One region of the Carnobacterium inhibens subsp. inhibens DSM 13024 genome, then DNA from elsewhere that is predicted to be linked to it. Evidence: predicted binding sites of a transcription regulator. Region 1 holds the regulator's gene; each other region holds the start of a gene.

Region 1 (10,380 bases):
GTGTAAGACGTGTCTTTATCTTACTTTATTCGATAAAAGATAGCTAATAAATTGATGTTTTGCTTTATAGTTTCCATGGTGATCTTAACGGATACTTTTCTTTAATGATTCTAAATTATTTTTCATAACTTCGATATAATCTACTCCAGCATCTTGATCTGCTTGGCTGACTCCTTCTAAAGGGCTTAATAGAGCTAACTCAACACCAACTTCACTTGCCAACGTTTCGGCGATTTTAGAAGAACTATTATCTTCAAAGTAGATATACTCCATCCCTTCTTGATCGACTAATTCGGATAATTCAGCTAATTTAGCCGGACTAGGCTCTTCTTCGGATGACAAGCCTGCTATTGATACTTGATTCAAATCATATTGTTGAGCTAAGTAAGCAAAAGCTGCATGTTGTGTGACGAACGTTCGGTTCTCTGCCTCTTGAAAAGCTCCTCTGTATTCTTGATCTAATGCTTCCAACTTTTGATTATAGGCATCAGCATTAACTTCGTAACCTTCTTCATTTTCAGGATCAGCTTCAATTAGGCCTTCTTTTATGGTGTTCACTTCTTCTTGAGCAAGGACAGGATCTAGCCAAATATGTGGATCAATTGCATGACTGTGCTCTTCTTGCCCTTCTTCATCATGATCATGGGTATGCTCTGCGTGCTCATGATCTGAATCATTGTGTTCTTCAACTGCTTCATTCTCAATAAGGGTAATGCCTTCACTAGCATCAATAACGAGAACTTCGGTTGAATCAATAGTATCTAATACGGAAGGAACCCATGTTTCCATCTCTTCACTGTTATAAATAAACACATCTGCTTCTTGGATCTCGGCAACATCTTTAGCACTAGGTTCAAAATCATGCACTTCAGTTCCAGCAGGTAAAAGTAAAGATACTTCAGCCAAATCTTGTGCCACATTTTTTGTGAAATCATACATGGGATAAAACGTCGTTACTACTTTTATTGTCTCTTCTGTATGACTATTATCTGATGATGTATCAGCTTGCTCTGCTGCTCCACATCCACTCATGAATACTCCTACTCCTATTATAGATAACCCTATAGTTAATAATTTACTTGTTTTCATCATCAATAATCCTCCTGTAAAAAAAATAGTGCACTGTTACTTAAACTCGTATGTATTCAATGAATTTAATTATTACGCCACAAATCGTAATGGTTACGTTTTGTATAATACAGGATTATATTTATCGATGCAACCTTTATTTTTACTATCGATTTAGTTATAATATTTGATTGACTTCTAAAATTAAGCATGGTAAATTATTAAAGCACTGATTAAATCGTAATGGTTACGTTTTATCACAAGCATTTTTTCTTATAGAACTTCCCACAATAAGTTTTATTAAGAAGCTATTTTCTCTATGTTCATCTTAGTTATAACTAATGCTTTTTAATTTTGTCTTGTAAGTTATGGTAAAATAAACATATAAAAAGAAAAACTGGGAGTGTTCATCATGAAAGTAGGATTCATTGGAATTGGAAATATGGCTAGTGCCATTATAAAAGGTATGATCCAAAATGGGCATACCTCTCATCAAGATATTTACGTTCACAATACAACCAAAGAAACATTAGCCCTTTTCACTTCAGAAACTGGTACTCAAGCTTGTTCTTCTAATAAAGAATTAGCTGGAAAAGTCGATGTTTTAGTACTTGCAGCTAAACCAAATGTTTTCCCAACTATTTTGGCAGAAATTAAAGATGAAATTGCTGCTCATCAACCTTTAGTTGTATCTATTGCTGCTGGAACATCCCTTCAAAAACTATCAGAACTATTAAATGACGGCAATGAAACAGCTATTATTCGAGTAATGCCTAATCTAAATTCACAAATCGGAGAAGGAATGACTGCCATATGTGGAAATGACTACACTACTTCTCAACAAAAAGAATTTATCTTCAATATGTTTAAAGCTATTGGTGAAGTTGTTGAATTACCTGAAAAAGATTTTAGTACTTTCACAGCAATTGCCGGCAGTTCACCTGCTTTTGTCTTTTTATTTATCGATTCATTAGCCAGAGCTGCTGTTAGAAATGGTATGTCTAAAGAAGTAGCTACAAAAATTGCTGCTCAAGCTGTTCTTGGAAGCGGAAAATTAGTCTTGGACAGTGAAGAAACGCCATGGAATTTGATTGATCAAGTCTCTTCTCCAGGTGGAACAACTGTTGAAGGAATCCTAGCTCTGGAAGATGCTGGTTTTATCTCTTCAATTACAAAAGCAGCACAAGCAGTGATTGATAAAGATCAAGAAATGATGAAACACCACTAACTGTTCCATCTTAAAAAAACACTAAAAAACTTCAACGACGTTTGTGTCATTGAAGTTTTTTAGTATAGATACTACGTGTTACCTTTCTTGTTTTATAAATGTATAAGTTCAGCTTTTCAAAAATTAGAGAATTTAACTTTATTTATTCAAAAGTACGTTTTCTAATCGTGATAGGTCCATTTAATAAGTTTATTTTCTCCTTAATGCAGGTAAGGTCCTTTCAGTCTAATAGTCTTTTTGGATTATGCTAACTACTTATATTTGTTATAATCTGGAAAATCATTTTTAGATAGAACCCAGTAAATAGTTCCCTCTGTTGCTTCATCTTCATCATAAGGAATCAAAATAATGGCATTGTCTATATCTTTCTTGTCTGGGAAAACAAACGAGTAAATTTTATCATCGAATTCTATTTTCTTATAACTAATATTGTTTTTAAACCCAGTACCCGTTTGCTTATAAGATACAGTCCAATCATCAGTTCCCTCAGAACTAAAGGTGATAGATTCATCCATTACATTTATAATCATTTGTTTCCCATCGGAATTTTCTGCATACCATTTACCTTGTATGTCTTTTGAACCTTTACACCCAGTTAAGAATATCAACATAATTCCTAAAAACATATACATCACTAATTTTTTTCTTTTCTTATTAAACAAAAGAATACCTCCTTTTTTAGAACTCTTCTATCATAACCCGATATTTATATTATTTTCAAGTTGATATAATCTGTATTAACCAAAACCACCTTCCAAAATAAGAATAGAAAAGTTAATTTAGTTTTTTCACATTAGACCTTTACAGAATATGAGAGTGGGACAATAAGCGTTTAGACCCGAATCACTGGAACGAATAAGCGCAGTATGGTCATCGACCATCGAGCATTGTTCGCGAAGTGGACGTCGGGTCTGCTTTTTTGGAGCATGTTTTAGAATAAACAGTCGTATATAAAGAAGTGGCTGGGATTTTTGTCTTAGCCTCATCATTATTTTTTTATAATTGGCTGTCGTCTTGTTGTAGTTTATTTGCTTTTCTTTGTGCTTTTTCTTCTTTTTTTCGTCTTCTTAATTCTCTAAAAAAATCGCTTAATAATTCACTGCATTCTTCCTCTAAAAGACCTTTTTCAATTTGTACTTGGTGATTAAAACGCTTATCATCTAATAAATTCATCAATGTTCCAGCAGTACCGCCTTTAGGATCACTAGCTCCATAATAGAGTTCTTTGATGCGTGATAAGATCATTGCACCACTACACATAGGACAAGGTTCTAGTGTCACAAATAATTGAGCCTCTTCTAAACGCCAATTTCCTAAGTGGCGATTAGCTTCTTTAATGGCCAAAATTTCTGCATGAGTTGTTGCATCGTTCGATTCTTCTCTTATATTATGACCTCTGCCAATGATTTTTCCATCCAACACAACTATTGCACCAATAGGAACTTCTAATTTCTCTTTTGCTTTTTGAGCTTCTTTGATCGCTTCTTGCATAAAGTACGTTTTTTCTTCTGCAGTTAACATTTCTTGTTCCCTCGTTTATTCTTTTCTTTATCATAGCATAATTCATCTACAAATTTATTAAAAAAATGATAGAATGAACGTATAGAACATTTGTAACTGTTTTCATTCAAAGGAGTGCTTTTATGAATTTTAATCAACTTAAGTCTATTTACCCATCTGCTTTTTTGACAGATGATTCGAATAATGATCAGAATTACTTGACCTTCCCTTATCAAAATCAATGGATCCATTTTGATAAAAAACAATTGACCTCTTCAGAATCAAAGCTGCTTCACCTTATTTTAAATAAAGAAACAGACATAAAAAATCCAGAAAATCCTCAGTCAAAATGGTATGATTTTTTAATAGAAAATAATTCTATTCTACCTGCTGAATCTGGAAATTATCGAATTATCCAATTTAATATAAAAAAAATGGATACTAATTTTAATAAGAAATTATGGCTAAATGCATTTAAAAGTTTTTTTGAAAATGTAGAAGCTGCCTTTTTTATCAATGACCATTATGGTCTTTTGATTCAGCACTATTCAGGTTATTCACTAAACCAAGATGAGACGATAGGTATTTTACAAACTTTAGATGATGATTTTTCGATAAAAACAAAAGGTTATATTGGTCAATACTGGTCTATTTCATTAGAAATAAAGGATATTTTTAACGAAGAGCAAACTATTTTTTTCAATCAGCTGGATAAAAGCAAGCAAGTATTTTCATTACCTGATATAGCACTAAGTTATTATGCTTCTGAAGCTCTATTTAAAAGTCCGATTATACAACAATTAAAAGAAGAACTCATTTCTCATTCCGAAATAAAAGAACTCATTACCGCTATATGGCTAAACCAAGGAAATATCAGCTTAGCAGCTAAATATCTTTACATCCATCGCAATACTTTACAATATCGACTAGATCGTTTCTATGAAGAGTCTGGTCTTTCATTAAAAAACAGAGATGATTTGCTGCTTTGTTATTTATTAACAATCTAAAAAAAATAATCTACTGCTAATGAAAAAAATTAGCGGTAGATTATTTTTTTATAACAATAGTATTATTTTTTAAATTTATGTTTTAGCCCTTTTTTTTGGTGTTTAAACTCATGTTGTAAATCTGATTTTTTATCCATAAGTGTTTCTTTAAAGTCGTGTGTAGTATCTTTTAGGTGTTCTCCATAAGAGCTCATACTGCCTCTTAAATCAGACACTTTATCTACCACACCCAATAAATTAGCAACTTCCATATCAGATAAATCATCAATTACACTCATAGCATTTTCGTTGCCTTTTAATTTATCTTTTACGAAATATCTAGCTCTTTTACGATTCATTTTAGACTCAATTTTTTCCATTGCCATATTTGAAGAAGAAACAACAATAGCCCCAACTGTAAAAAGTGTTCCGAATCCTATCAATAATGCTTTTGTCGAATTTTTCATATTTAGTCACTTTCCTTTCCTTATTTCTTTAAATTTATCATAGCAGAAAGAAATATAAAATACGAATAAAAACGTCTACCATCTTATACGATAGCAGACGTTTCTCTAACTTTACTTTAAAAAAACAACTTAACTATTTTCACTTGAAGTTACTGTTTTGTTGTTTCTTTTTATTGAATCTTTTACAGTAATACGAATCGTTCCTTTTGAAGCACCGATTGTTACTTGATCGCCGATTTTAACTCGACCACTTAGCAACTCTTCACTCAATCGATCTTCTACTTCCTTTTGAAGTGCACGACGAATCGGACGTGCTCCATATTCAGGATCATAACCAGCTTTAGCAATCACATCAATTGCTGCTTGAGTAATTTTTACTTCAATGTCCATTTCTTTTAGTCGTTTAACAATAGTTTGAGCCATTAGTTTTACGATTTGAGTCAATTCTTCTTTTTCTAAAGAATGGAAAACAATAGAGTCATCAATACGATTTATAAATTCTGGTTTAAACATTTTTTTCAATTCTTCCATTATTCGTTTTTCCATTGCTTTATGATCTTTTTTATTGTTTGCTGTACCAAATCCTACAGATTTTTCATCTCTTAGAGCTGTTGCACCTAAGTTAGAAGTCATAATCATGACTGTATTTTTGAAGTCCACTTTTCTTCCTTTGGCATCAGTTAAATGACCATCATCAAGAACTTGTAGTAAGATATTAAATACATCTGGATGTGCTTTTTCAACTTCATCAAAAAGAATAACAGAGTATGGTTTTTGACGGATTTTTTCAGTTAATTGTCCACCTTCATCATACCCAACATAACCAGGAGGCGAACCAATCAAACGACTGGTACTATATTTTTCCATGAACTCAGACATGTCTACTCGTACTAATGCTTCTTCACTACCAAACATGGCTGCAGCAAGTGCTTTAGCTAATTCTGTTTTCCCTACACCTGTAGGACCTAAGAACATAAATGAACCAATAGGGCGGTTAGGATCTTTCAGCCCGCTTCTAGACCGTCTAATCGCTCTAGAAACTGATCCGACAGCTTGCTCTTGTCCAATAACTCTTTTATGCAGTATATTTTCTAAATTCATTAAACGATCCGATTCTTTTTGTTCCATTTGTTGCACAGGAATATTGGTCCATAAGGAGACTACTTCTGCAATATCTCTTTCCGTTACTTGTAATGAGCTCGAAGAAGCTTTTCCTTCTTGTTTTTGAAGTAAACTTTCAATCTTCTTACGTTGTTTCATTTCTTTTGTACGAATTTTTGCAGCTCTCTCAAAATCTTGTAATTGAATGGCTTCTTCTTTTTCTTGGATCAAAGCTTCTAGAATAGAAACTGCAGCTGCTACTGGAGAAGGTTTACTTGAAACATCTAGACGCACCTTAGAAGCAGATTCATCTATTAAATCAATTGCCTTATCAGGAAGCTGTCTTGCAGTAATGTAACGTGATGAGAACTTAACAGCAGCATGTACTGCTTCATCTGTAATTTCCACACCATGGTGTTCTTCATAACGAGAACGCAAGCCTAATAATATTTCTTCTGCTTCTTCTTCTGAAGGAGGATCAACATGGATAGGTGCAAAACGTCGTTCTAAAGCGGCATCTTTTTCAATATACTTTTGGTATTCATCTAAAGTGGTCGCACCAATCGTTTGTAATTCGCCACGGGCTAATGCAGGTTTTAAGATATTAGAAGCATCAATAGCACCTTCTGCTCCACCAGCACCAATTAACGTATGCAATTCATCTATAAATAAGATAACTTCTCCATCTTGATAGATCTCATCAATAATCTTTTTCATACGTTCTTCAAATTCACCACGATATTTTGTACCAGCTACTAGCGAACCCATATCCAACATCATTAATCGTTTATTTGCTAATGCAGCAGGAACCTCTCCGTCAACAATTTTTTGTGCTAAACCTTCAGCAATGGCAGTTTTACCTACACCAGGTTCTCCTACTAAAACAGGATTATTTTTTGTTCTACGGCTCAATACTTGAATAATACGTTGAATTTCTTTATAGCGCCCAACTACTGGATCTAACTTACCTTTTCTTGCTGTGTCAGTTAAATCACGAGCTAAAGAATCCAAAGTAGGTGTACCGGCAATTTGTTTTGTAGCTGGTTTTGCTTTTTTACCTTTGCCACTGTTTACATCACTTAATCCAATTTTCTTCAATACAATTTGACGGGCTTTATTTAAATTGATATCTAAGTTGCTTAATATCTTAGAAGATAAGATATCTTCCTCACGTAATAAGCCTAATAATAAGTGCTCAGTGCCAACTAAAGCTGAACCCATACGTCTTGCTTCATCTGTAGCAAAAGTAATCGCTTGTTTTGCTCTTGGAGAATACGGAAGAATAGCGTTTTTAGAAAGGTATTTCATTGTTCCATACCCAGTAAAATGTTCGATTTCTTCACGAATATCCATTTCAGTAACGGAAAATTGTCTTAGTGTTTTTCCAGCAATTCCATCTTGTTCCATTATAAGACCTAAAAGAATATGTTCAGTTCCTACAGAATGGTGACGAAATCCTTTTGCTTCTTCTTGTGCCATGATTAAAACCATTCTTGCTTTTTCAGAAAATAATTCATTCATCAATTTCGCCTCCGTTTTTTATACGTTACTCATATTTTAAATTAGTTAAAAAGGCAACTAATAACTTAGCTCTTAATTCATTTTCATTTGCTTCAGTAGAGTTCAAGAGTGATTTTTCCATTACGGATAACATAATATTGGCTTCACGCTTCGATAGCATTTCAGATTCAAACAACCTTTGTATAATAGAATAAGCATTCTTTTGAGAAATTTTACTTCCAATAATATCAATCATCATATCCAGCATTTCAACTTCATCTAATAATTTCACCTTTATAATACGTATATACCCACCACCGCCTCGTTTACTTTCAACTAAATATCCTTGTTGTACAGTAAAACGAGTATTTATAACATAATTTATTTGAGAAGGAACACAATTAAATCGATCTGCCATTTCGCTACGTCTAATCTCGACTTGTTCATCTTGGCCTAAAACCTTCTTTAAATAAGCTTCAATGATATCCGACATATTTTGATTGTGCATGAGTTACCTTGTTACTAAAACATTTTAATGTGTGATAAGACATCATATCCTTATCTACTTTACATTGCAATGGCGTTTTTTTAGTAACACTCCTTTTCTTTTCGTCCCAACACTAGACTTATTTACTTAGTTTATTTTTTTACTCAATAAAATAAACTAATAACGGAGGATGCTCCAGTAAGCAATCAAGAAGCATTCTTGACTAATCCTGACTTTAATTATACGAGAAATAAGAAGATTTGAAAAGCAACTCTACTCATTTTTTCTTTAAATACCATTTAAACTGTTGTTATTCTACATTAAATCGAAGTATCTACAAAATAATATAATAAAAAAAGATAACCCCACAAAAAAATGGAATTATCTTCTAAGTTGTTTATCGGGAAGACAGGATTCGAACCTGCGACCCCTTGGTCCCAAACCAAGTGCTCTACCAAGCTGAGCTACTTCCCGTACTACTGAGTTTTTATCTTTTTTACAAAAGAAATGCACCCAAGAGGACTTGAACCTCTAACCCCTTGATTCGTAGTCAAGTACTCTATCCAATTGAGCTATGGGTGCAAATGGTGCCGAGGGCCGGAATCGAACCGGCACGGTGATCACTCACCGCAGGATTTTAAGTCCTGTGCGTCTACCTGTTCCGCCACCCCGGCATTAGAACAGCTTGTCATTCTTGCGAATGAGCTCACTAGTTGAACTAGTAAGCGAAAGACGGGATTCGAACCCGCGACCCCCACCTTGGCAAGGTGATGTTCTACCACTGAACTACTTTCGCAACAAAATGCCGGCTAAAGGAGTTGAACCCTCGACCCTCTGATTACAAATCAGATGCTCTACCAACTGAGCTAAGCCGGCTAAAGTGGTACTTAACTAAACATTCAAAAAAAAAAATGGTGCGGGTGAAGGGACTTGAACCCCCACGTCTCTCGACGCTAGATCCTAAATCTAGTGCGTCTGCCAATTCCGCCACACCCGCAAAAGTATGGCATAACTAAACATGTTGAATGATTAGTTATGAGTCATGCAGGATTCGAACCTGCGACCCTCTGATTAAAAGTCAGATGCTCTACCAACTGAGCTAATGACTCATGGTGGAGGTTGACGGGATCGAACCGCCGACCCTCTGCTTGTAAGGCAGATGCTCTCCCAGCTGAGCTAAACCTCCATCTGAGAAAAAACAATTGAATTTGCGTGGCAGCGTCCTACTCTCACAAAGGGAAACCCTTCACTACCATCGGCGCTAAGAAGCTTAACTGCTGTGTTCGGCATGGGAACAGGTGTGACCTTCTTGCCATCGCCACCACACAAATTTCAATCTAGAGAACGTTGTTCTCTCAAAACTGGATAAGTTAAAAATTTGTTTTTCGTTTAGAAACCGTCGTACACCGTTTATTCTTTGGTTAAGTCCTCGACCGATTAGTATTGGTCCGCTCCATCTATCGCTAGACTTCCACTTCCAACCTATCAACCTGATCATCTCTCAGGGGTCTTACTCACTTACGTGATGGGAAATCTCATCTTGAGGGGGGCTTCACGCTTAGATGCTTTCAGCGTTTATCCCGTCCACACATAGCTACCCAGCAATGCCCTTGGCAGAACAACTGGTACACCAGAGGTGTGTCCATCCCGGTCCTCTCGTACTAAGGACAGCTCCTCTCAAATTTCCTACGCCCGCGACGGATAGGGACCGAACTGTCTCACGACGTTCTGAACCCAGCTCGCGTACCGCTTTAATGGGCGAACAGCCCAACCCTTGGGACCGACTACAGCCCCAGGATGCGATGAGCCGACATCGAGGTGCCAAACCTCCCCGTCGATGTGGACTCTTGGGGGAGATAAGCCTGTTATCCCCAGGGTAGCTTTTATCCGTTGAGCGATGGCCCTTCCATGCGGAACCACCGGATCACTAAGCCCGACTTTCGTCCCTGCTCGACTTGTAGGTCTCGCAGTCAAGCTCCCTTATGCCTTTACACTCTGCGAATGATTTCCAACCATTCTGAGGGAACCTTTGGGCGCCTCCGT
Region 2 (10,380 bases), 1.7 Mb from region 1:
AATGGTTAGCTAATGGTGCTCAACCTTCTGATACAATTCGTAACATCCTTTCAAAAGAAGGCATTATGAAAAAATTCCATGAATCAAAAAACACTAAATAAAAGGATGTTTTCTATGGCTGACATAAAAGATTTAATTCTTACAGTTGTGAGTCCTCTTGTAAGTCATCCGGATGATTTGGCAATTGCTTTAGTAGAAACTGAAGAGTTTTTAGATTATCAATTGTCTGTTCATCCTGAAGATGTTGGACGAGTAATTGGAAAAAAAGGTCGCGTAGCAAAAGCTATTCGTACAATTGTTTACAGTGTGAGGGTCCTTGGATCTAAGCGTGTAAGATTAACGATTGTGAATAGTTAAATTCCGAAAGAGAAATCATTTCTTCAATAAGAGATGGTTTCTTTTTTTATAAATGATTTTAACAGGATAATAATGAAACATAATAAAAAAATAGCGTTGTAAATGAGGGAATAAAATGAAAAAAATGTACAATGTAGGAAAAATCGTGAACACACAAGGGATCAAAGGCGAAGTTCGTGTCATTTCAAAAACGGATTTTCCAGAAGAACGATACAAAAAAGGTTCCATTTTGACTTTATTTCAAGATGGCAAAAAAGTAATTGACTTAACGGTTACAAGTCACCGTAAACATAAAAACTTTGATATCCTATCCTTTGAAAACCATCCTAATATCAATGACGTAGAAAAATATCGTGATGGCATATTAAAAGTCGGCGAAGAGAAGCTAACGGAACTGCCAGAAAATGAATATTATTTGCATCAAATTGTTGGGTTGACTGTCCAAGATGAAGAAAACAATACGATTGGAAAAATAAGTGAAGTCATGTCGCCAGGCGCAAATGACGTTTGGATAATTGAACGACCTAAAAAGAAAGATCTATTGATTCCATATATTGAAGAAATCGTCTTGAAAGTTGATTTAGAAAATCAATTAGTGACTATTCATATGATGGAAGGGTTAGATGATTAATGAAAATAGATGTTTTAACCCTATTTCCGAGAATGTTCCAAGGCCCATTAACCGAATCCATTATTGGAAAAGCTATTGATAGAGATCTATTAAAAGTAGATGTGGTAAATTTTCGAGACTATACAGATAATAAACACCTGAATGTAGATGATTACCCCTATGGCGGCGGAGCGGGCATGCTGCTAAAAGCACAGCCAATTTTTGATGCCATAGATGCGATAAATGAGAAAGCCCCAGAAACTAAAAAAAGGGTCATTTTATTAGATCCTGCTGGCATACCTTTCACCCAATCTGTAGCAGAAGAGTTAGCAGAAGAAGAACATTTAGTCTTTATTTGCGGCCATTATGAAGGATACGATGAACGGATTCGTACATTGGTAACAGATGAAATTTCTTTGGGAGATTATGTGTTAACAGGTGGAGAACTTGGTGCGATGGTGATGATTGATGCTACTGTACGTCTGTTACCGGAAGTATTAGGAAATGATCAATCAGCTAAAACAGACTCTCATTCAACTGGATTATTAGAGCATCCACAGTACACAAGACCGGCTGAATATCGGGGAATGAAAGTTCCAGATGTATTGATAAGTGGAAATCACAAAAAAATTAAAGAGTGGCAAGATAAAGAGTCAATTAGACGGACATTTGAAAGACGTCCGGATATGCTTGATAACCTTGCTCTATCAAATGAACAGAAAAAATACTTAGGCGAGATCGAAAAAGAAAAAGAATCTTTGTAAAAAGTAAAAATGAACGATCAGTAAAGTAAAATTTTATAAAAACAAAGGAAATTTACTTTACACCTAATTAGGCATATGTTAAACTAATTTAGTGAGTGGGCAAAGCCTGCCGAAAAAACGATGTTCCGCTGTTTCTATATAGAGATATGAAGGTTTGTTGGAAGGAGAAAATACAATGAGTAAATTAATTGAAGCAATTACTAACGAACAATTACGTGAAGACATCCCAGCTTTCCGTCCAGGAGATACTGTACGTGTTCATGCTAAGATCGTTGAGGGTACTAGAGAACGTATCCAATTATTTGAAGGTGTTGTAATCAAACGCCGTGGTGCTGGAATTAGCGAAACTTATACAGTTCGTAAAATTTCTAACGGAATTGGCGTTGAACGTACATTCCCAATGCATTCACCACGTGTTGCTCAAATTGAGGTTGTCCGCTTTGGTAAAGTACGTCGTGCTAAATTGTACTACTTACGTGACCTACACGGAAAAGCAGCTCGTATCAAAGAAATCCGTCGTTAAGATGTTTTTCAAAAGAGTTGGGACTATTGTCCCAGCTCTTTTTTTTGTGCATAAATAATTACAGAAATTATCGTAAAAGATTAAATGACTCAGACTGCTACGGCTATCTCAAAATATATTTTCATCACCTGTAAGTTTTGTTTTCCTAAATACTCTGTTCATTAAGGACAGATTACGTTATAATTAAAAATGAAAATGAGATTAGAAATCAAAAAAGTGGGGTATAGTATAGTGAATAAAGCATTAGTAAACTTTGAAGCCATCTTAAAGGCTAAGCATGTGCCTTTAGCCAAGAAAGAAATAAAAAATGGACAAGTTCTTTATAATGGTAAATTTAAATTGAATGATAGCCAAGCTTTGCCATTTGGAATTGTTTTTGATAATAAAGAAGAAGGAATCATTGATTTTCAAATCGTGTACCATAAGTTAGCCTACGTAACGAATTTTGATGCAAAAAATCAAGTATTAGAAATTTTAAATGAACTGAATGAAATGAAAACAGGTTATTACCGTGTTTGTCTTGCGGGAGACGGAGAAATTTATATGAGACTTCTTTCTCGAACAACAGAAGATGTAAGAGCAGCATATGAAATGATGATCGTCGGGTCAACAATTGCCAAGAGCATTCTTCCAAAAATTGAAGAAGCAGTTGGGAAAAAATAATTATAACATTGTGAATTCATTGGATAGAAAGTAGGGATTTCGTGAAGAATCAAAAATCTTTATTTCATGCTGAAATGGTCAATGAAACGGGTGTAAATGGTGAAGCGTTTGTGAAAAATGGCGGGTTGAATGTTAAACTTTCCAGCCCTTTAAATAAAGAAGAAGGAACAAATCCTGAAGAGTTACTTGGGTTGTCTTTTAGTACTTGTTTAAATGCTACTATTCAATCTTTGCTAAAAGCAAGAGGAAAAGAAAATACAAGTCGTGTAGAAGTTCATGTCGATTTTATGCGTGAACCAAACGGAATCGGCTACTTCTTTAATGTAGAGGCTGTTGCGAAAATCGATGGATTGCCTTTTGAAGAAAGTAAAAAAATTATAGAAGAAGCTGAAAATCGTTGCCCAGTATCTAAATTACTTGCAGGAAGTAAGACGGTATCTGTGAATGCAGTCGAAGAATTCTAACGAACAAAGATAAAAGACCTTCAAATTCTATTTGAAGGTCTTTTATCTTTGTTAAATATAGTAATGCCAGGTTATCTGTAATTTGTAAACTGTAAATCGATAGGCAAGTTAGCATCTCTTAGTAAAGCGATAACTTGTTGCAGATCATCACGATTTTTGCCAATTACTCTTATTTGGTCATCTTGTATTTGGGTTTTTACTTTAATACCAGATTTTTTAATTAACTGAGTAATTGTTTTGGCATGTTCTTTATCAATTCCACTGATTAAATCAGCGAATTGACGAACATTCCCTCCAAAAGCTTTTTCAGTTGAAGAATAATGAAGATTTCGAGTTGGAACGCCTCTTTTAACTAATTTATTAGTCAATACATCTTTTACTTGTTCTAATTTAAAGTCATCATCTGAGACGATAACTAATTTTTCTTTTTCTAATTTGATTTCACTGATCGAACCTTTGAAATCAAAACGATTTGCAATTTCTTTTGTTGCTAATTGTACGGCATTTTTTATTTCTTCCATATTCATTTCTGAAACGATATCAAAACTTGCTTCTTTTGCCATAAGTAATTCCTCCTTTTACATTGTGCTCTTAAATTGTACCATAAAAGGCAGGCAAATCCTTGGAAAACGGATACAAATGAGAGTGTAATGAAGAAAAAAATTTTTTTCTTTATTAATAAGAAAAATCTTGTTATTCTTGTTTGATTAAGTATATAAGGAGTTATGAGATGACACAGTTAAAAACGCCGAATTTTTGGATTGAACAAGCAAAAAAAATCTTTTTTATCTTTTTCGCAGCTATCACAAATGCAATCGCATTAAACAATTTTTTAATACCAGCCAATATTTATGCTTCGGGTATTAACGGAATTGCGCAATTATTATCGGGTGTATTAGACAATTCTTCAGGCATCCTTATTGATACGGGTATATTAATACTTGTATTTAATATTCCTATCGCGTTACTTGGATGGTTTAAAGTGGGGAGAAATTTCACATTATACAGTTTTATGACGTCTATTTTGATTTCGTTTTTTACGGTTCTTTTGCCGATTAATCCACTGACGAATGATCCTATGATGAACGCTTTATTTGGAGGGATTATTAGTGGAACTGGAATTGGTTTTGCATTAAAATACGGTTTTTCAACTGGCGGAATGGATATTATTTCAATGGTATTAGCTAAAACTACGGGTAGATCTATTGGTACATTAACATTTGCAATGAATTTACTTATCGTTTCATCAGCCGGTGTTTTATACGGATGGGAATATGCTCTTTATACTTTGGTGTCGATTTATGTGATGACCAAAATGATTGATACAATACACACCAGTCATCAAAAAATTACGGCTATGATTGTGACCAATGAACCGGATGCTTTAGTGAAAGAAATACATGGAAAGTTGATAAGAGGGATTACGATTATTCCTGCTAAAGGTGCTTATTCAAAAACCGATCGTTCTATCTTAATGATGGTTATCACTCGATATGAAATGTATGAATTAGAACAAGCTGTTAGAGAAGCAGATGCGTCAGCTTTCGTCAACTTTATGGAAACGAATAAAGTGTTAGGCGAGTTTTGGAGTTCAGACCGACAAAAAGAATCTTTAATGAAAAAATAAAAGAAACAGGGTGCCGTTCAATTTGAACGGACATCCTGTTTCTTTTTGACTTTAAATCAATCCAAAATAGTTTTCTAAATAATGAGCTAAACCTTCTTCATTGTTGGTTTTTTCTGTTATATCATTTGAAATTTGTTTTAAAGAATCAATCCCGTTTTTCATCACTACGCCATGACCAGCATATTGAATCATTTCATAATCATTGTCTTCATCCCCAAAAGCAATGATATCTTTTTGCTTCACACCGTATACTTGGGCAATACGTTCAACACCTAATGCTTTTTGTACTCCTGCTGCTACGATCTCTAAACAAGGCGTTTGTCCGCCCCATGTTCTAATTTCAACAGCGTTTCCATAACGAGCTGTAACTTTTTCAATAATATAAGCTTGATTTTCTGCATCTGTAAAAACACAAACAGCAGTAGGGTCTTCTTTCAAGCTAGATGCTGTTAATTTAGAAGCGCCTTTTTTTCCTTCTGGAAAGAAATCGCTATAAGGAACAAAGTAGTTGTCTGCAAAGACTGTATCTCTCAGTTCTGCTGCAATCAAATGAATATCTAAATCTTTTTTTAAAGTCAGCATATCTAGCGCAATTTCACGATCCAATGTTTTATGGTATTGTGATTCCCAATTTAATTGATTTGGTAAGTGACACAAAGCACCATTAAAGTTTACGATTGGCGTTTCCATTCCTAATTGGGTGTAAAATTGTTTGCTATTACGGTAAGGCCTGCCCGTTACGATTGAAACGATGTGACCGGCATTTCGTAAAGTTGTTAAAACATTTTGAGTTCTAACCGAAATTTCTGAACGATTGTTTAAGGTAGTGCCATCTAAATCAAGAGCAATTAATTTTTTATTCATCAAAATCCTCCGACTATTCATTTAGGTTTATAAAAGCTTCTAGTTTTCTTTTATGATACACTTATTTTATAGAACCTTTACGAATAGTGTACCACAAAGTCTATAAGAATAAATATAGAAAGAGGATAGATAAATGATAACAGTAAAACATGAATACATTAATGAGATACCGGTACTAGAAGTTGTTTCAACGGAATTAATAGACCAAAAATTGCCCACTGTTGTTTTTTATCATGGTTGGACAAATTATAAAGAAAGCTCTTTAGTTCATGGTTATGAGATTGCTAAAAAAGGATTCCGTGTCTTGATACCAGAAGCTTATTTGCATGGAGAAAGAAGTCAAGGAGCACCAGTAACCGAGAGAAGTATGGAGTTTTGGGATGTTGTTCAACACAATGTAATGGAGTTTCCAGCTTTAATAGAGCATTACGTCGAAGTTGGTCTAGCAGATCAAGAACAAATCGGAGTGTCTGGTTTATCAATGGGTGGCGTGACCACATGTGCTTTGTTAACGCAATATCCTTGGATAAAAACGGCTGTTGTCTTAATGGGAAGTCCGTCTCCAATTCCTTTCTCAAAATGGTTATTAACTTCCAAATGGCAAATAGGAGTAGAAATCGATTTTGAATCTGAACAATTTGCTCATGCAATCGAGTCGTTAAAACCTATTTCGCTTGATATGCAACCTGAAAAAATTGATGGGAAATTCGTTCATTTTTGGCATGATGAAGATGATGATTTAGTCCCTTACCAACCGACGTTTGATTTCTACAAAAGAATCAAAGATCAAGAGTATGGAAAACATGTGAGTTTTACAACAACTGAAGGTCAAGGCCATCATGTTCCTTATATGATATCTGTTGAAACAGCTAATTTTTTCGAAAAACATTTATAAAAACATTCACAATCTCTTGCTGAAAGACTTTGATTTTGGTAAAATCAAGTCAAAAAGAGAAGGTGCTCAACCTATGGAAACAACTAAAGAAAATCAATTGGAAAATCTGAAAGAACGCATATTAGCAGCTTTAGAGCAAGTCATTGATCCTGAACTGAACATTGATATTGTGAACTTGGGATTAATTTACGGAGTTGAAGTAAGCGAAGAAAAACACTGTGTGATAAAATTAACGTTAACGACTATGGGTTGTCCTTTGGCAGATACTATTACCGATGACATCATGAAAGCTATACAGTCGATACCTGAAATTTCTTCAACCGAAGTGAAATTAGTTTGGTATCCTGCTTGGGATACAAGTAAAATGAGCCGCTATGCCCGGATTGCTTTAGGTATAAGATAAAGAAAAGTTTACTCTAATGATAAAAATTGGGGTAAGATTTTTAACATTAACCGTACAAATAATGGTTAAAAAATAAATGAATAAATTAGTCAAAATTCCAATTATTTTTATTTGACCTTTACTGACCAATGAAGTATACTAACATTAGTAAATCAAGGAGGGGTTTCTATGGATATAGAAAAAATGACTACTACGATGCAACAAACCCTTGGCGAAGCTCAAAATATTGCTGTAACTAGAAAACATCAAGAAATAGATCTTCTCCATTTATGGAAGATCTTTTTAACGCCTGATCATTTTGCACGTGGGCTTTATCAATCGTTAGGGATCAATACAGAGGATTTTGAATCTTATATTGATCAAGAATTGGATTATTACCCAACTGTTGAAGGCTCTAATGTTCAATATGGACAAGGAATGAGTCAAAACCTATATAATTTATTAACAGAAGCAGATAAATTAAGAGCTACATTTAAAGATGACTTTCTTTCTACTGAGATCGTCTTATTGGCACTTATGAAATTAAAAAATCATTCTTTAACTAAGTATCTATTGAAGAATGGGTTAACTGAAAAGAATTTAAAAAATGAAATTGAAAAAATAAGAGGAGGAGATCGCGTGACCTCACAAAATCAAGAAGAAACTTATCAAGCACTTGAAAAATACGGTACGGATCTAGTTAAAGCCGTAAAAAGCGGAAACCAAGATCCTGTTATAGGTAGAGATGATGAGATTAGAGATGTTATTCGGATTTTATCTCGTAAAACGAAGAACAATCCGGTATTGATTGGAGAACCTGGTGTTGGTAAAACCGCTATTATTGAAGGGTTGGCTCAACGAATCGTTCGAAAAGATGTACCCGAAAATTTAAAAGGAAAAACCATTTTTTCATTAGACATGGGTTCTTTGATTGCAGGTGCTAAATACCGTGGAGAATTTGAAGAACGCTTAAAAGCAGTTCTAAAAGAAGTGAAGAAAAGCGAAGGGAACATCATCTTATTTATTGATGAGATCCACACAATTGTAGGCGCCGGGAAAACAGAAGGCAGTATGGATGCAGGAAACTTATTAAAACCGATGCTGGCTCGTGGAGAACTGCATTGTATTGGTGCGACAACATTAGATGAATATCGAAAATACATGGAGTCAGATAAAGCACTTGAAAGACGTTTCCAAAAAGTACTTGTTGATGAACCTACAGTAGAAGAAACCATTAGTATTTTAAGAGGACTAAAAGAACGGTTTGAAATTCACCATAGCGTAAATATTCACGATAACGCTTTAGTGGCTGCGGCAACGCTATCCAACCGTTACATTACAGATCGTTTTTTACCAGATAAAGCAATTGATCTAATAGATGAAGCTTGTGCTACCATTCGAGTTGAAATGAATTCAAGACCCACTGAATTGGATCAAGTTTCTCGCCGGTTGATGCAGTTAGAAATAGAAGAAGCTGCATTGAAAAAAGAGAAAGATGACGCTAGCATGCGCAGATTGGCTATTATTCAAGAAGAATTATCCAATTTACGTGAAGAAGCGAACCAGCTGAAAATGAAATGGGAAACTGAAAAAGAAGAAGTAGCTAAACTACGCGATAAACGTGCTGAAATTGAAAAAGCACGTCATGAATTAGAAGAAGCAGAAGGCAATTATGATTTGGAGCGAGCTGCTGTCTTGAGACATGGACAAATACCTGCTTTAGAGACAGAACTAAAAAAACTCGAAGAGCAACAATTAGCTGATCAAGATAATCAAGTTAGACTGGTACAAGAATCGGTTACAGAAGAAGAAATTGCTGTAGTTATTGGTCGAATGACGGGTATTCCTGTTAGTAAGTTGATTAAAGGCGAACGCGAAAAATTGATGCACTTAGATGAATCATTAAATGAGCGTGTCATTGGTCAAGATGAAGCGGTACAAAGCGTATCAGATGCGGTTATAAGGGCTAGAGCTGGCATCCAAGATCCTAATCGTCCGCTAGGTTCATTCCTATTTTTAGGACCAACTGGGGTTGGGAAAACAGAATTGGCAAAAGCATTAGCTGACAATTTATTTGACTCACAAGATCATATGGTCCGGATTGACATGAGTGAGTATATGGAGAAACATACTGTTTCAAGATTGATAGGTGCACCACCTGGTTACGTCGGTTATGATGAAGGTGGACAATTGACTGAAGCTGTCCGGAGAAGTCCTTATACCATTGTTTTGTTAGATGAAATTGAAAAGGCTCATCCAGATGTTTTCAATATTTTATTACAAGTATTAGATGATGGTCGATTGACTGACTCAAAAGGCAGAATGGTCGATTTTAAAAACACTGTTTTGATTATGACAAGTAATATTGGGTCTGATCTATTATTAGAAGGTACAGATGACCAAGGACAAATTAAAGACTCAACTAAAGAACAGGTATTATCGCTGTTAAAAACATCCTTTAAACCTGAGTTTTTAAATAGGATCGATGACACTATTCTTTTTGCTCCTTTAGGCTTACAAGTTGTGAAAAAAATTATTCTTAAATTAATCCACGATTTAGCTGTCCGCTTAGCTGATCAAGACATTGAGTTAACGATTTCTGGAGAAGCACAAGTTTGGATAGCCGAAAAAGCTTATGATCCGATGTATGGAGCAAGACCATTAAAACGATTTATTACGAAACAAGTAGAAACACCTTTAGCCAAAGGTATTATTTCTGGCGAAATTCTACCGAAATCTAAAGTAACCATTACGTTAAAAGATGACCACTTATCCTATGAAACACAACTGTTAGATGATTAAACAAAAAAAAGACATTCGATTGAATGTCTTTTTTTTGTTTAATTGATCTTATTTAGTTGCGTGTTCGCGTTTTGGTTCTGAAAAAGTTTTAGCAATTAATATCACCATTAACCCAATAAATAATCCAATCAGTGATGCTGTAACGAAGTTATATGAGCTGCTTGATAATGAAGCTCCAATATAATTTACAGCTTGACCAATAAAGAATCCCCAGAATAATGTAACTAGATATTTCATAATTTGACCTCTCTTCTTTTACACATTCATTTTAGCATTTTCAAAAATTTTGTAAAGGAAAAAGTAAGAAGAAAAAGTATTTGTGGTATTCTAATTTAAGAGAGTGGCGAAGAAAAGTAAGTTCCTTTTAGAAGGTTTGCGTATACGAATCAGAGAAGGGTATAATAAGAAACAGAGAGTTAGAATGGGGTG
Region 3 (10,380 bases), 160 kb from region 1:
TCGATAGTCTACAATTAGTCATTCTTACTGGAATGAGTGGAGCAGGTAAAACTGTAGCAATGCAAAGTTTTGAAGATATGGGTTATTTTTGTGTGGACAATATGCCGCCAAGCTTATTGCCTAAATTTTGGGAATTAGTTAAAGAGTCTGGAAAATTAACAAAAATTGCTTTAGTAATCGATTTGCGTTCAAGAGCTTTTTTTGAAGAGATTGTTACAGCTTTAGAATCAATGGATAATACCTCATTTGTTACAACAAAAATAGTGTTTTTAGATGCAAGCGATGAAGAACTAGTTTCACGATACAAAGAAACACGCCGGACACATCCATTAGCAATGAATGGACGTCTTATAGTAGGGATAAAGAAAGAAAGAGAATTACTTGAAGACATAAAAGGTCGAGCACAAATCGTTATCGATACAACGAAGCTGACACCGCGACAATTAAGAGAAAAAATCAATAGTAATTTTAAAACGGTGGATACAGAATTGTTTAGAATTGAAATGGTATCATTCGGATTCAAATACGGTTTGCCAATTGATGCAGATGTCGTGATGGATGTTCGTTTTTTACCTAATCCTCATTACATTGATACTTTAAGACCGTTAACAGGACAGGATAAACCAGTTTATGATTATGTAATGAAACAACCAGAAACAGAAATATTTTATCGCAAATTTACAGATTTATTGGAATATATTTTACCAGGATATAAAAAAGAAGGTAAAAACAATGTGACTATCGCTATTGGTTGTACCGGCGGAAAGCATCGATCCGTAGCTTTAGTAGAACGTATTGCACAAAAAATCGAAATAGATGGGTATCCTGTCCACATTACGCATCGTGATAAAGGGAAGGTTAAAGAATCGGTGAATCGTTCATGATACAAGAAAGAAAAAAGAATAACCCTAAAATAGTGGTTATTGGTGGAGGTACGGGATTACCAGTAATTCTAAATGGACTAAAATCAAAAAATGCTGACGTAACAGCTATCGTAACTGTTGCTGATGATGGAGGAAGCAGTGGAACGTTAAGAAATTATGCTAACATTGTTCCTCCTGGAGATATTCGTAACGTATTAGTATCACTTTCGAATATTCCCTCTGCCCAAAAAGATATTTTTCAATATCGATTTGATACAAATGACCACTTTTTAGCTGGTCATTCAATAGGAAACCTGATCATTGCGGCCATGTCTGAAATGAGAAGCAGTATATTTGAAGCGATTCAATTGTTATCTAAAATGATGATGGTAGATGGACACGTATACCCAGCAGCAGAAGAGGCATTGATTTTGCATGCTATCTTTGAGGATGGTACTAAGATTTCTGGAGAATCAAAAATTGCTAAAGAAAGAAAAAAAATAGAGCGAGTCTATGTAACACCCACAGAAGATGATCATAAAGCTAAAGCTTCTAGAAAAGTATTGGCTGCTATTCATGATGCTGATATGGTCGTGTTGGGACCTGGAAGTTTATTTACTAGTATCTTGCCTAATTTGATGATCGATGATTTAGGACAAGCCGTTAAGGAAACAGAAGCAAAAGTAGTCTATATTTGTAATATTATGACTCAACTTGGCGAAACAGAGAACTTTACGGATGCAGATCATGTATGTGTATTGCATCAACATTTAGACAAAAAATTCATTGATACTGTACTGGTCAATATTGGGGAAGTTCCAGAAAATTACATGGATACAGAACGGTACAATGAATACTTAGTGCAAGTAGCGCATGACTTCAAAGGATTGGCTCAAGAAGTGCCCTCTGTTATCTCAGATGATTTTCTTGAATTAAGAGATCAAGGAGTTTTTCATAATGGAACAAAAGTGGTAGATGAACTGTTTAAGCTGGCTTTTGATAATAGACGCGTGGAAAAACGAAACAGTTTTTAATTATTAAGATAAAAAGAAAGGAGGACTCCTATATGTCTTATGCTTCGGAAGTGAAAAAAGAATTAACTCAATTAGAAGTGCATAGAGAACATGCTAAAGCTGAACTGGCTGCTTTGATTCGGATGAATGGAACAGTTAGTTTGGTCGAAAAAAAGTTTATTTTAAATGTACAAACTGAAAATGCAGCTATTGCACGTAGAATTTATGTGTTATTAAAAGATCATTTTGATGTTGAAAGTGAATTGCTTGTTCGTCGAAAAATGAAATTAAAGAAAAATAATGTTTATATTGTACGATTAAAGCATGGTACTAAAGAAGTGCTGTCAGATTTGTCTATTATGGACGGGATGTCATTGCATAGTCATGTTTCAAATGAAATAATGGAAAATACGCAAAAAGTTAAATCTTATTTGCGTGGAGCTTTTTTAGCAGGAGGTTCAGTTAATAACCCAGAAACGAGTCGTTACCACCTTGAGATTCATTCAAGTTATGAGGAACATAATGATGATATTTGTCAAATGATGAATCAATTCGATATGAATGCTCGTACGTTGGAAAGACGAAATGGGTATATCACTTATTTGAAAGAAGCAGAAAAAATTGCAGACTTTTTGGCTTTGATTGGAGCAACGAGTGGGATGCTCAAGTTTGAAGATGTTCGAATCATCAGAGATATGAGGAATTCAGTTAATCGTTTAGTCAACTGTGAGAATGCTAATTTAAATAAAACGATTGATGCTGCCAGTAAGCAAATTGAAAGTATCAAGTATATCGACGAAATGATTGGATTGGATAAAATCCCTACGAAACTAAGAGAAATTGCTCTTGTTCGTTTAGAATATCCAGAAGTAACATTAAAAGAATTAGGTGAAATGATTCCTAGTGGGACAATCAGCAAATCAGGAATCAATCATCGTTTACGTAAGTTAAATGAGATGGCAGATAAACTAAGAAGTACAGAAATAACAAGAGCAACAGTAATCACTTAAATATAAACTTATTAAATTGTAGGAATAAGTTTTTCAGTCTAGAACTTATTCTTGTTTTTTCATTATAACTGGGCTACACTGTAATAGTTGATGTTTTTGACTTTAGCAAGTATAAAGCTGAACGATTAACAAGTTATTAGTGTAGAGTCCCCTTAGTGTAATGGATATCACGTAAGATTCCGATTCTTAAAATGGGGGTTCGATTCCCTCAGGGGGCATGTAAGGATGCCAAGTAAAGTTATTACCTCACCCGTTTAATAGGAGAGTTGCATAATAACGAATAGAATAAGACAGCACTAGCTAGATCAAAAACTTTATTAGATCTGTGTTGTAATGCTGGAATGAAGAGCATAGACCCGATTTTCGTAAAAATGCTTACGACTTTCGGATCTTTTTTTATGTTGGTTCGTTCTACTGCCTGTTATTTCGAAAGATAAGATATGACAATAAAAGGTATAGTAACAAGATGATCTGAATTGGACTTATCCTACAAATGAATGTATAATTCCAAATGTTGAAAAATCGTTATTGAAATGTTAGATAGTTTGTGTATTTTACTTTGGGATGAAAGCATGATTTAATATCCCGTTATGGAAGGATCGATTATTAAAAATGAAAGAAAATTTTTGGCAAGATTTACCGCGTCCGTTTTTTATATTGGCACCAATGGAAGATGTGACGGATGTTGTTTTTCGTCATGTAGTGAGTGAAGCAGGCAAGCCGGATGTGTTTTTTACAGAATTTACGAATACCGTAAGTTACTGTCATCCAGAAGGACGGGATAGCGTACGTGGGCGTTTGACGTTTACAGAAGATGAACAACCAATGGTCGCTCATATATGGGGAGACGAGCCAGAGTATTTCCGTCAAATGAGTATTGGTATGGCAGAAGAAGGCTTTAAGGGTATTGATATCAATATGGGATGCCCAGTACCGAATGTAGCAGGAAAAGGAAAAGGCAGTGGACTAATCCGCCGTTTTCAAGTTGCTGCAGATTTAATTCAAGCAGCAAAAGCTGGAGGGTTACCAGTAAGTGTCAAGACCCGTCTTGGATATGCAAATATCGATGAATGGCGTGATTGGTTGACACATGTTTTTGAACAAGATATTGCCAATCTTTCTATCCATTTGCGCACAAGAAAAGAAATGAGTAAAGGCAATGCTCACTGGGAAATGATTTCAGAAGTCAAAAAATTGCGTGATGAGATTGCTCCACAAACACTTTTAACCATTAATGGAGACATTCCGGACCGTGAAACAGGGTTGAAACTTGTTGAGGAATACGGTGTAGATGGCATTATGATTGGGCGAGGTGTATTTCATAACCCTTATGCCTTTGAAAAAGAGCCGAAAGAACATAGCAGCAAAGAATTATTGGAGCTTTTCAGATTGCATTTAGATCTTTTTGATCAGTATACTGTTGATGAACCACGTTCATTTAAACCTCTTCGTCGCTTTTTCAAAATATATGTTCGCGGCATTCGCGGAGCGAGTGATTTAAGAGTACAGTTAATGGAAACCGAAACAACAAATGGAGCACGGGCATTACTAGATGAATTTGAAGAAAAGAATCGAGATATTTTAGGAGAATAGAAGAGAGACAGCCTTTGTTTAAAGATGAAAGATTGAGCAGTTGAAGAATAGAGAAAGAATTCCTACGCATTTGATTTAGAAGTTCTTTTTAAATCTACTCTGTTTTGTTTTTCTCTTATCATCAGACCAATCATACTATGGATAAAGGTTTGTACTTTTCATTTAAAAGCTTTAAAATTTTCGAATTATTTTTTTATGTTATAATTATTTTGTTGACCTATTAGTCAAATTCTATAATAAATAAACCGTTAAAAACAAATTGATTATCGCATAAAGGTAGCATAATTGATTTGTTTTTTAATCGTATGAAACCTATTTTAGTAGAATAAATGCAAGCGTAAGAATTTAATTGAGAGTCATCTAATTGTGTCAGTGTCTTCAAGGATAACTTTTGTGTTAAGAGTAGTAATTTAATTATTTTTCCAAAAAAATAACAAACAAAAAAAATTGACCTTTATTGACCAAAAGAGTAAAATACAATTAGTAACTTGTTGAGTAAGTCTTTTAGTTACACAATAAAGGAATGTACATTTAAGGAGGAAGCAAATTATGAACTTAGTCCCTACAGTAATCGAGCAGTCATCCAGAGGTGAACGTGCTTATGATATTTATTCTCGTCTTTTAAAAGACCGCATTATTATGTTAAGTGGTCCAGTTGACGATGATCTTGCAAATGCTGTAATCGCTCAACTGCTATTTTTAGATGCACAAGATTCTGAAAAAGATATTTATATTTACATCAATTCTCCAGGTGGAAGCGTAACTGCCGGATTAGCAATTTTTGATACAATGAACTTTATTAAAGCTGATGTACAAACGATTGCAATGGGAATGGCTGCATCAATGGGAAGTTTCTTATTAACAGCCGGTACAAAAGGAAAACGTTACGCATTACCAAATGCTGAAATCATGATTCATCAACCATCAGGCGGATCACAAGGACAAGCTACAGAAATCGAAATTGCTGCTCGTCACATTTTAAAAACGCGTGAACGTTTAAACAAAATTTTATCTGAACGTACTGGTCAACCTATTGAAGTTATTCAACGTGATACAGACCGTGACAACTATATGTCTGCAGAAGATGCAAAAGCATATGGTTTGATTGATGAAATTATGGAAAACAGTTCATCATTAAGTTAAATAAAATAAACAACTTATGTATTTAAGACAAAGAGGTTGGGGCAAAAGTCCTAACCTCTTTGTTGTTTCCAAATGATTGTTCTAAAACGTGTAAAAAAAGACCCGTCCTTAAACGATTGTGATTTCATTCCCACTTCGGGTGTAACGAAAATAAGACAAATTCATTTAATTGATTGTTGCTTATCTGTATAATGAAGTTAATAAGCAATCGAAGGAGGATGTTTTGTGGATATTAGTACTATTAAAGCAGACAAAGTAAATACAACAGATGGAATAAAAATTGGAAATGAAGATGCACCTGTTAAAGTTATTGAATTTATTAACTTAAAATGCCCTTATTGTAAAATGTGGTATGCAGATTCAAAAGACCTATTAACAGAATACGTAGAAGGTGGAAAAGTCCAACGCATCATTAAACATTTTGATAAAGAGAAACCAAGTTTAAAAAAAGGTAATGTTGTTCATCAGTATTTAGATTATTCAAATCCAACAAAAGCTCTCGAAGAAATAGATTATTTTTTTGCACATCAAGACGAGTGGGGCAGCTTAGAAGAGTTGTCTGAGATTGAAACTTATGTTGAAGAGAAAAGGCAATTGAAGAAACAAACAAATGAGTTAGAGGCTCAAGGAATTATTAAAGAAGCTAATAATGCAAATGTTGTGTTTGTTCCTACAGTTTTTATTGAAGAACAAATTTTTGATGAACATATTACACAACACGAACTAAAAGAAATGATTGATTCACGTCTTTAGGAATCTGAGTAAAAAGCATAAAATCAACTATGAAAAAGACTTATCTTATTCACAATTAGTTATGAAGAATTTAATGAAAAACTTAGAAACTTAATAGTTGAAAGATAGTAGGATTACTGTTACAATTACTGGTGTGAGAGATGGTAATAGTGTCCTTTTGGATGCTATTGAGAATGATGAAAAAACAGAAACAGGAAACTGATAGTTTGATTTTCATTTTTGATTCTCTTGTTTTTTTAAGTAACAAGGGTCGCCGAACGACTAACGCGGTCACAAAGCGACCAACGTAGAAAGAGGTCGCTCATGCAAAATGTATTATCCGTTATCGAAGAAGTTATTCCAGATATCATGTATACACTTCAGAATCGTTACCACATTTTGCGCAATGTTTTTTTATTGGGTCCAGTAGGCAGAAGAGTCTTAGCTGATCGTATGGGAATCACTGAACGTGTTTTACGTACAGAGTCAGAAGGATTAAAGAAGCAAGGACTCATAAAAACTTCAAAAATGGGAATGGAATTAACTGAAAAGGGTGAAACCATTTACCACCAATTAGACCAGTTAATGGGTCAGTTATTGGGAATGAAAGAGAAAGAAAAACAACTTGCCTCTTATTTGGAGATCGAACACTGTGTAATTATTTCAGGTGACGTAGATGATCAACTGAAGTTACGTGAGGAAATAGGCCATGCTACATTGGAAGCTCTAGATTTTTTATTGCCGGAAGGCAATAATATTATTGCAGTAATGGGCGGTACGACTATGGCTGAAGTAGCAAGTCAAATGAATGAAACTCTTTCAAGAAAAAGAGAGTTGATTTTTGTCCCGGCTAGAGGTGGACTAGGAGAATCGGTTGATATTCAAGCGAATTCTATTAGCGCTTTAATGGCCCAAAAAACTGGCGGTGAAAACCGTGTTCTTTATGTACCAGAACAAGTAAGCGAAGAAACATACAAACCACTCTTACAAGAACCTGGAATAAAAAGGACTCTTAAGATGGTTGATGATGCTAATTGTGTTTTATATGGCATCGGAGACGCCATGCATATGGCTGAACGCAGAGGAATGAACGAAGAAGTTCTAGCTCTGATTAAAAAGAAAGCTGCAGTTGGAGAAGCTTTTGGAGAATTTTATAATCAGTCTGGTGAAGTGATTTATAAAATACCACGCATTGGGATGCAATCGAAAAACTTAGCAAATATTGCTAATGTGATTGCAGTAGCTGGCGGTAAATCCAAAGCTAAAGCAATTGAAGCCCACATGAAAAAAGCACCTCGCCATACTTGGCTCATCACAGATGAGGGTGCTGCTAATGAGATTTTAACAGGGATAACCCTTTAAAATAAATATATTGTACGATTCCTAAAGGAGGAAATCTATTTATGACAGTTAAAGTAGGTATTAACGGTTTTGGACGTATTGGTCGTCTTGCATTCCGTCGTATTCAAGAATTAGAAGGTATTGAAGTGGTAGCAGTTAACGATTTAACAGATCCAAAAATGCTAGCTCACTTATTAAAATATGATACAACACAAGGACGTTTCAACGGTGACGTTGAAGTTAAAGATGGCGCATTTACTGTTAATGGTAAAGACATCAAAGTTTTAAGCAACCGTAACCCAGAAGAACTTCCATGGGGAGAACTTGGAGTTGAAATCGTATTAGAATGTACTGGTTTCTTCACTACTCAAGAAGCTGCTGAATTACACATCAAAGCAGGAGCTAAAAAAGTTGTTATTTCTGCACCAGCTACTGGTAACATGAAAACAATCGTTTACAATGTAAACCACGAAACTCTTGACGGTTCTGAAACAGTTATCTCTGGTGCTTCTTGTACTACTAACTGTTTAGCTCCTATGGCTCAAGTACTAAATGACAAATTTGGTATTGAATTAGGATTAATGACTACTATCCACGCTTACACAGGTGACCAAAACACATTAGATGCTCCACATCCAAAAGGCGACTTCCGTCGTGCTCGTGCTGCAGCAGCTAACATCATTCCTAATACAACTGGTGCTGCTAAAGCAATCGGTGAAGTATTACCAGAATTAAAAGGTAAATTAGATGGAGCTGCACAACGTGTTCCTGTTGCTGCTGGTTCATTAACTGAATTACAAACTGTATTAAAAACTAAAGTAACTGCTGAAGAAGTAGATGCAGCAATGAAAGCAGCAGCTAACGAATCTTACGGATATACTGAAGACGCAATCGTTTCTTCTGATATCTTAGGAATGTCATTCGGTTCATTATACGATGCAACTCAAACTAAAGTTATCACTGTTGGTGACAAACAAATCGTTAAAACTGTTGCTTGGTATGATAACGAAATGTCATACACTTCACAATTAATTCGTACTTTAGAATACTTTGCTAAATTAGGTTAATCTTTAAAAGAGACTTAAATTAGGATAGAAAATAATAAAAGCGGGGAGGCAGCGCGCTTCCTCGCTTTTCTTTTTTCAAAGATTAGTATTTACACATAATTGCTCGATACAGGAGGAATCTTTAATGGTGAAAAAAGTTGTAACTGATTTAGATTTAAAAGGTAAAAAAGTTTTAGTGCGTGCAGACTTTAATGTTCCAATGAAAGACGGCGTTATTACTAATGACAACCGTATTCAAGCAGCCTTACCAACTATTCAATATGTTATTGAACAAGGTGGGAAAGTTATTTTATTCTCTCACTTAGGTAAAGTGAAAACTGAAGAAGATAAAGAAGGCAAAAGTTTACGCCCAGTCGCTGAACGCTTAAGCGAATTGTTAGAAAAAGACGTTACATTTGTACCTGAAACACGTGGAGAAAAATTAGAAAGTGCTATCGACGGCTTAAACGCTGGTGATGTATTAGTATTTGAAAACACACGTTTTGAAGATATTGATGGTAAAAAAGAAAGCAAAAATGATTCTGAACTTGGCAAATACTGGGCAAGCTTAGGCGACGTTTTCGTTAATGATGCATTTGGTACAGCTCACCGTGCACATGCTTCTAACGTAGGAGTTGCTTCAAACCTTGAATCAGCTGCTGGTTTCTTAATGGATAAAGAAATCAAATTTATCGGTGGCGCTGTTGATGAACCTAAACGTCCGTTTGTGGCTATTTTAGGTGGAGCAAAAGTTAGTGATAAAATTGGTGTTATCGAAAACTTATTAAGCAAAGCTGATAAAGTTCTTATCGGTGGCGGAATGACTTACACTTTCTATGCTGCTAAAGGCATCGAAATCGGTAAATCATTAGTTGAAGAAGATAAAATCGAATTAGCTAGAACATTGATCGAAAAAGGTGGAGACAAATTAGTCTTGCCAATCGATTCTGTTACTTCTCCAGAATTCAGCAATGACACACCAACTGAAGTTCATGATGGTGCTGTACCAGCTGATCAAATGGGTCTTGATATTGGACCAAAAACAATTGAATTATTCACTAAAGAATTACAAGGTGCTAAAACAGTTGTTTGGAACGGACCAATGGGTGTATTTGAAATGTCTAACTTTGCTCAAGGAACAGTTGGTGTTTGTGAAGCAATCGCTAATTTAACTGAAGCAACAACAATTATTGGTGGAGGAGACTCTGCAGCTGCAGCAATGCAATTAGGTTTTGCAGATCAATTCACTCACATCTCTACAGGTGGCGGAGCTTCATTAGAATACCTTGAAGGTAAAGAACTTCCAGGTGTAGCATCTATTTCAGACAAATAAAATAGTTCAATTAGAGAAAGGAAGTTAGTTATGCGTAAACCAATTATTGCCGGTAACTGGAAAATGAATAAAACAGCTGCTGAAGCTGCTGAATTTGTAGAAGCAGTTAAAACAAAAATCCCTTCTTCTGAACAAGTAGATTCAGTTGTGGGAGCTCCTGCTTTATTTTTACAATCTTTAGTTAAAGCATCAGAAGGAACAGAATTAAAAATCGCTGCTCAAAACAGCTACTTTGAAGAAGCTGGAGCATTTACAGGAGAAATTAGTCCTGCTGCTTTAGGAGACTTAGGAGTAAATTACGTTATC

What was found. Region 1 encodes CtsR, which represses protease genes until heat stress. Its sites were predicted from a motif close to TTGGTCAAAAAAGGTCAAANA; they were not measured.
Region 2: the regulator CtsR is predicted to act here: its motif matches at 7,279-7,299, upstream of clpB (ATP-dependent chaperone ClpB).
Region 3: the regulator CtsR is predicted to act here: its motif matches at 4,924-4,944, upstream of clpP (ATP-dependent Clp endopeptidase proteolytic subunit ClpP).

Annotation. Positions count from the first base shown of each region.
Region 1 covers NZ_JQIV01000006.1:1,912,792-1,923,171, reverse strand. The annotation lists gene BR65_RS10390 (metal ABC transporter substrate-binding protein) at 85-1,092, opposite strand; gene proC (pyrroline-5-carboxylate reductase) at 1,481-2,296, shown strand; gene BR65_RS10380 (hypothetical protein) at 2,548-2,958, opposite strand; gene tadA (tRNA adenosine(34) deaminase TadA) at 3,293-3,817, opposite strand; gene BR65_RS10370 (helix-turn-helix domain-containing protein) at 3,940-4,803, shown strand; gene BR65_RS10365 (hypothetical protein) at 4,866-5,249, opposite strand; gene BR65_RS10360 (ATP-dependent Clp protease ATP-binding subunit) at 5,379-7,871, opposite strand; gene BR65_RS10355 (CtsR family transcriptional regulator) at 7,897-8,358, opposite strand; tRNA gene BR65_RS10350 (tRNA-Pro) at 8,738-8,811, opposite strand; tRNA gene BR65_RS10345 (tRNA-Arg) at 8,846-8,919, opposite strand; tRNA gene BR65_RS10340 (tRNA-Leu) at 8,923-9,011, opposite strand; tRNA gene BR65_RS10335 (tRNA-Gly) at 9,062-9,133, opposite strand; tRNA gene BR65_RS10330 (tRNA-Thr) at 9,141-9,213, opposite strand; tRNA gene BR65_RS10325 (tRNA-Leu) at 9,250-9,334, opposite strand; tRNA gene BR65_RS10320 (tRNA-Lys) at 9,374-9,446, opposite strand; tRNA gene BR65_RS10315 (tRNA-Val) at 9,448-9,523, opposite strand; rRNA gene rrf (5S ribosomal RNA) at 9,548-9,663, opposite strand; rRNA gene BR65_RS10305 (23S ribosomal RNA) at 9,755-10,380, opposite strand, start outside.
Region 2 covers NZ_JQIV01000006.1:228,235-238,614, forward strand. The annotation lists gene rpsP (30S ribosomal protein S16) at 1-101, shown strand, start outside; gene BR65_RS02275 (KH domain-containing protein) at 115-357, shown strand; gene rimM (ribosome maturation factor RimM) at 473-988, shown strand; gene trmD (tRNA (guanosine(37)-N1)-methyltransferase TrmD) at 988-1,731, shown strand; gene rplS (50S ribosomal protein L19) at 1,907-2,254, shown strand; gene BR65_RS02295 (hypothetical protein) at 2,486-2,917, shown strand; gene BR65_RS02300 (OsmC family protein) at 2,959-3,381, shown strand; gene BR65_RS02305 (YajQ family cyclic di-GMP-binding protein) at 3,453-3,944, opposite strand; gene BR65_RS02310 (YitT family protein) at 4,112-5,008, shown strand; gene BR65_RS02315 (Cof-type HAD-IIB family hydrolase) at 5,060-5,872, opposite strand; gene BR65_RS02320 (prolyl oligopeptidase family serine peptidase) at 6,006-6,767, shown strand; gene BR65_RS02325 (metal-sulfur cluster assembly factor) at 6,841-7,170, shown strand; gene clpB (ATP-dependent chaperone ClpB) at 7,339-9,951, shown strand; gene BR65_RS02335 (YjzD family protein) at 10,000-10,188, opposite strand.
Region 3 covers NZ_JQIV01000006.1:2,072,722-2,083,101, forward strand. The annotation lists gene rapZ (RNase adapter RapZ) at 1-884, shown strand, start outside; gene BR65_RS11110 (gluconeogenesis factor YvcK family protein) at 881-1,897, shown strand; gene whiA (DNA-binding protein WhiA) at 1,930-2,886, shown strand; tRNA gene BR65_RS11120 (tRNA-Arg) at 3,033-3,104, shown strand; gene BR65_RS11125 (tRNA dihydrouridine synthase) at 3,499-4,479, shown strand; gene clpP (ATP-dependent Clp endopeptidase proteolytic subunit ClpP) at 5,029-5,622, shown strand; gene BR65_RS11135 (DsbA family protein) at 5,848-6,375, shown strand; gene BR65_RS11140 (sugar-binding transcriptional regulator) at 6,679-7,716, shown strand; gene gap (type I glyceraldehyde-3-phosphate dehydrogenase) at 7,758-8,762, shown strand; gene BR65_RS11150 (phosphoglycerate kinase) at 8,887-10,074, shown strand; gene tpiA (triose-phosphate isomerase) at 10,105-10,380, shown strand, end outside.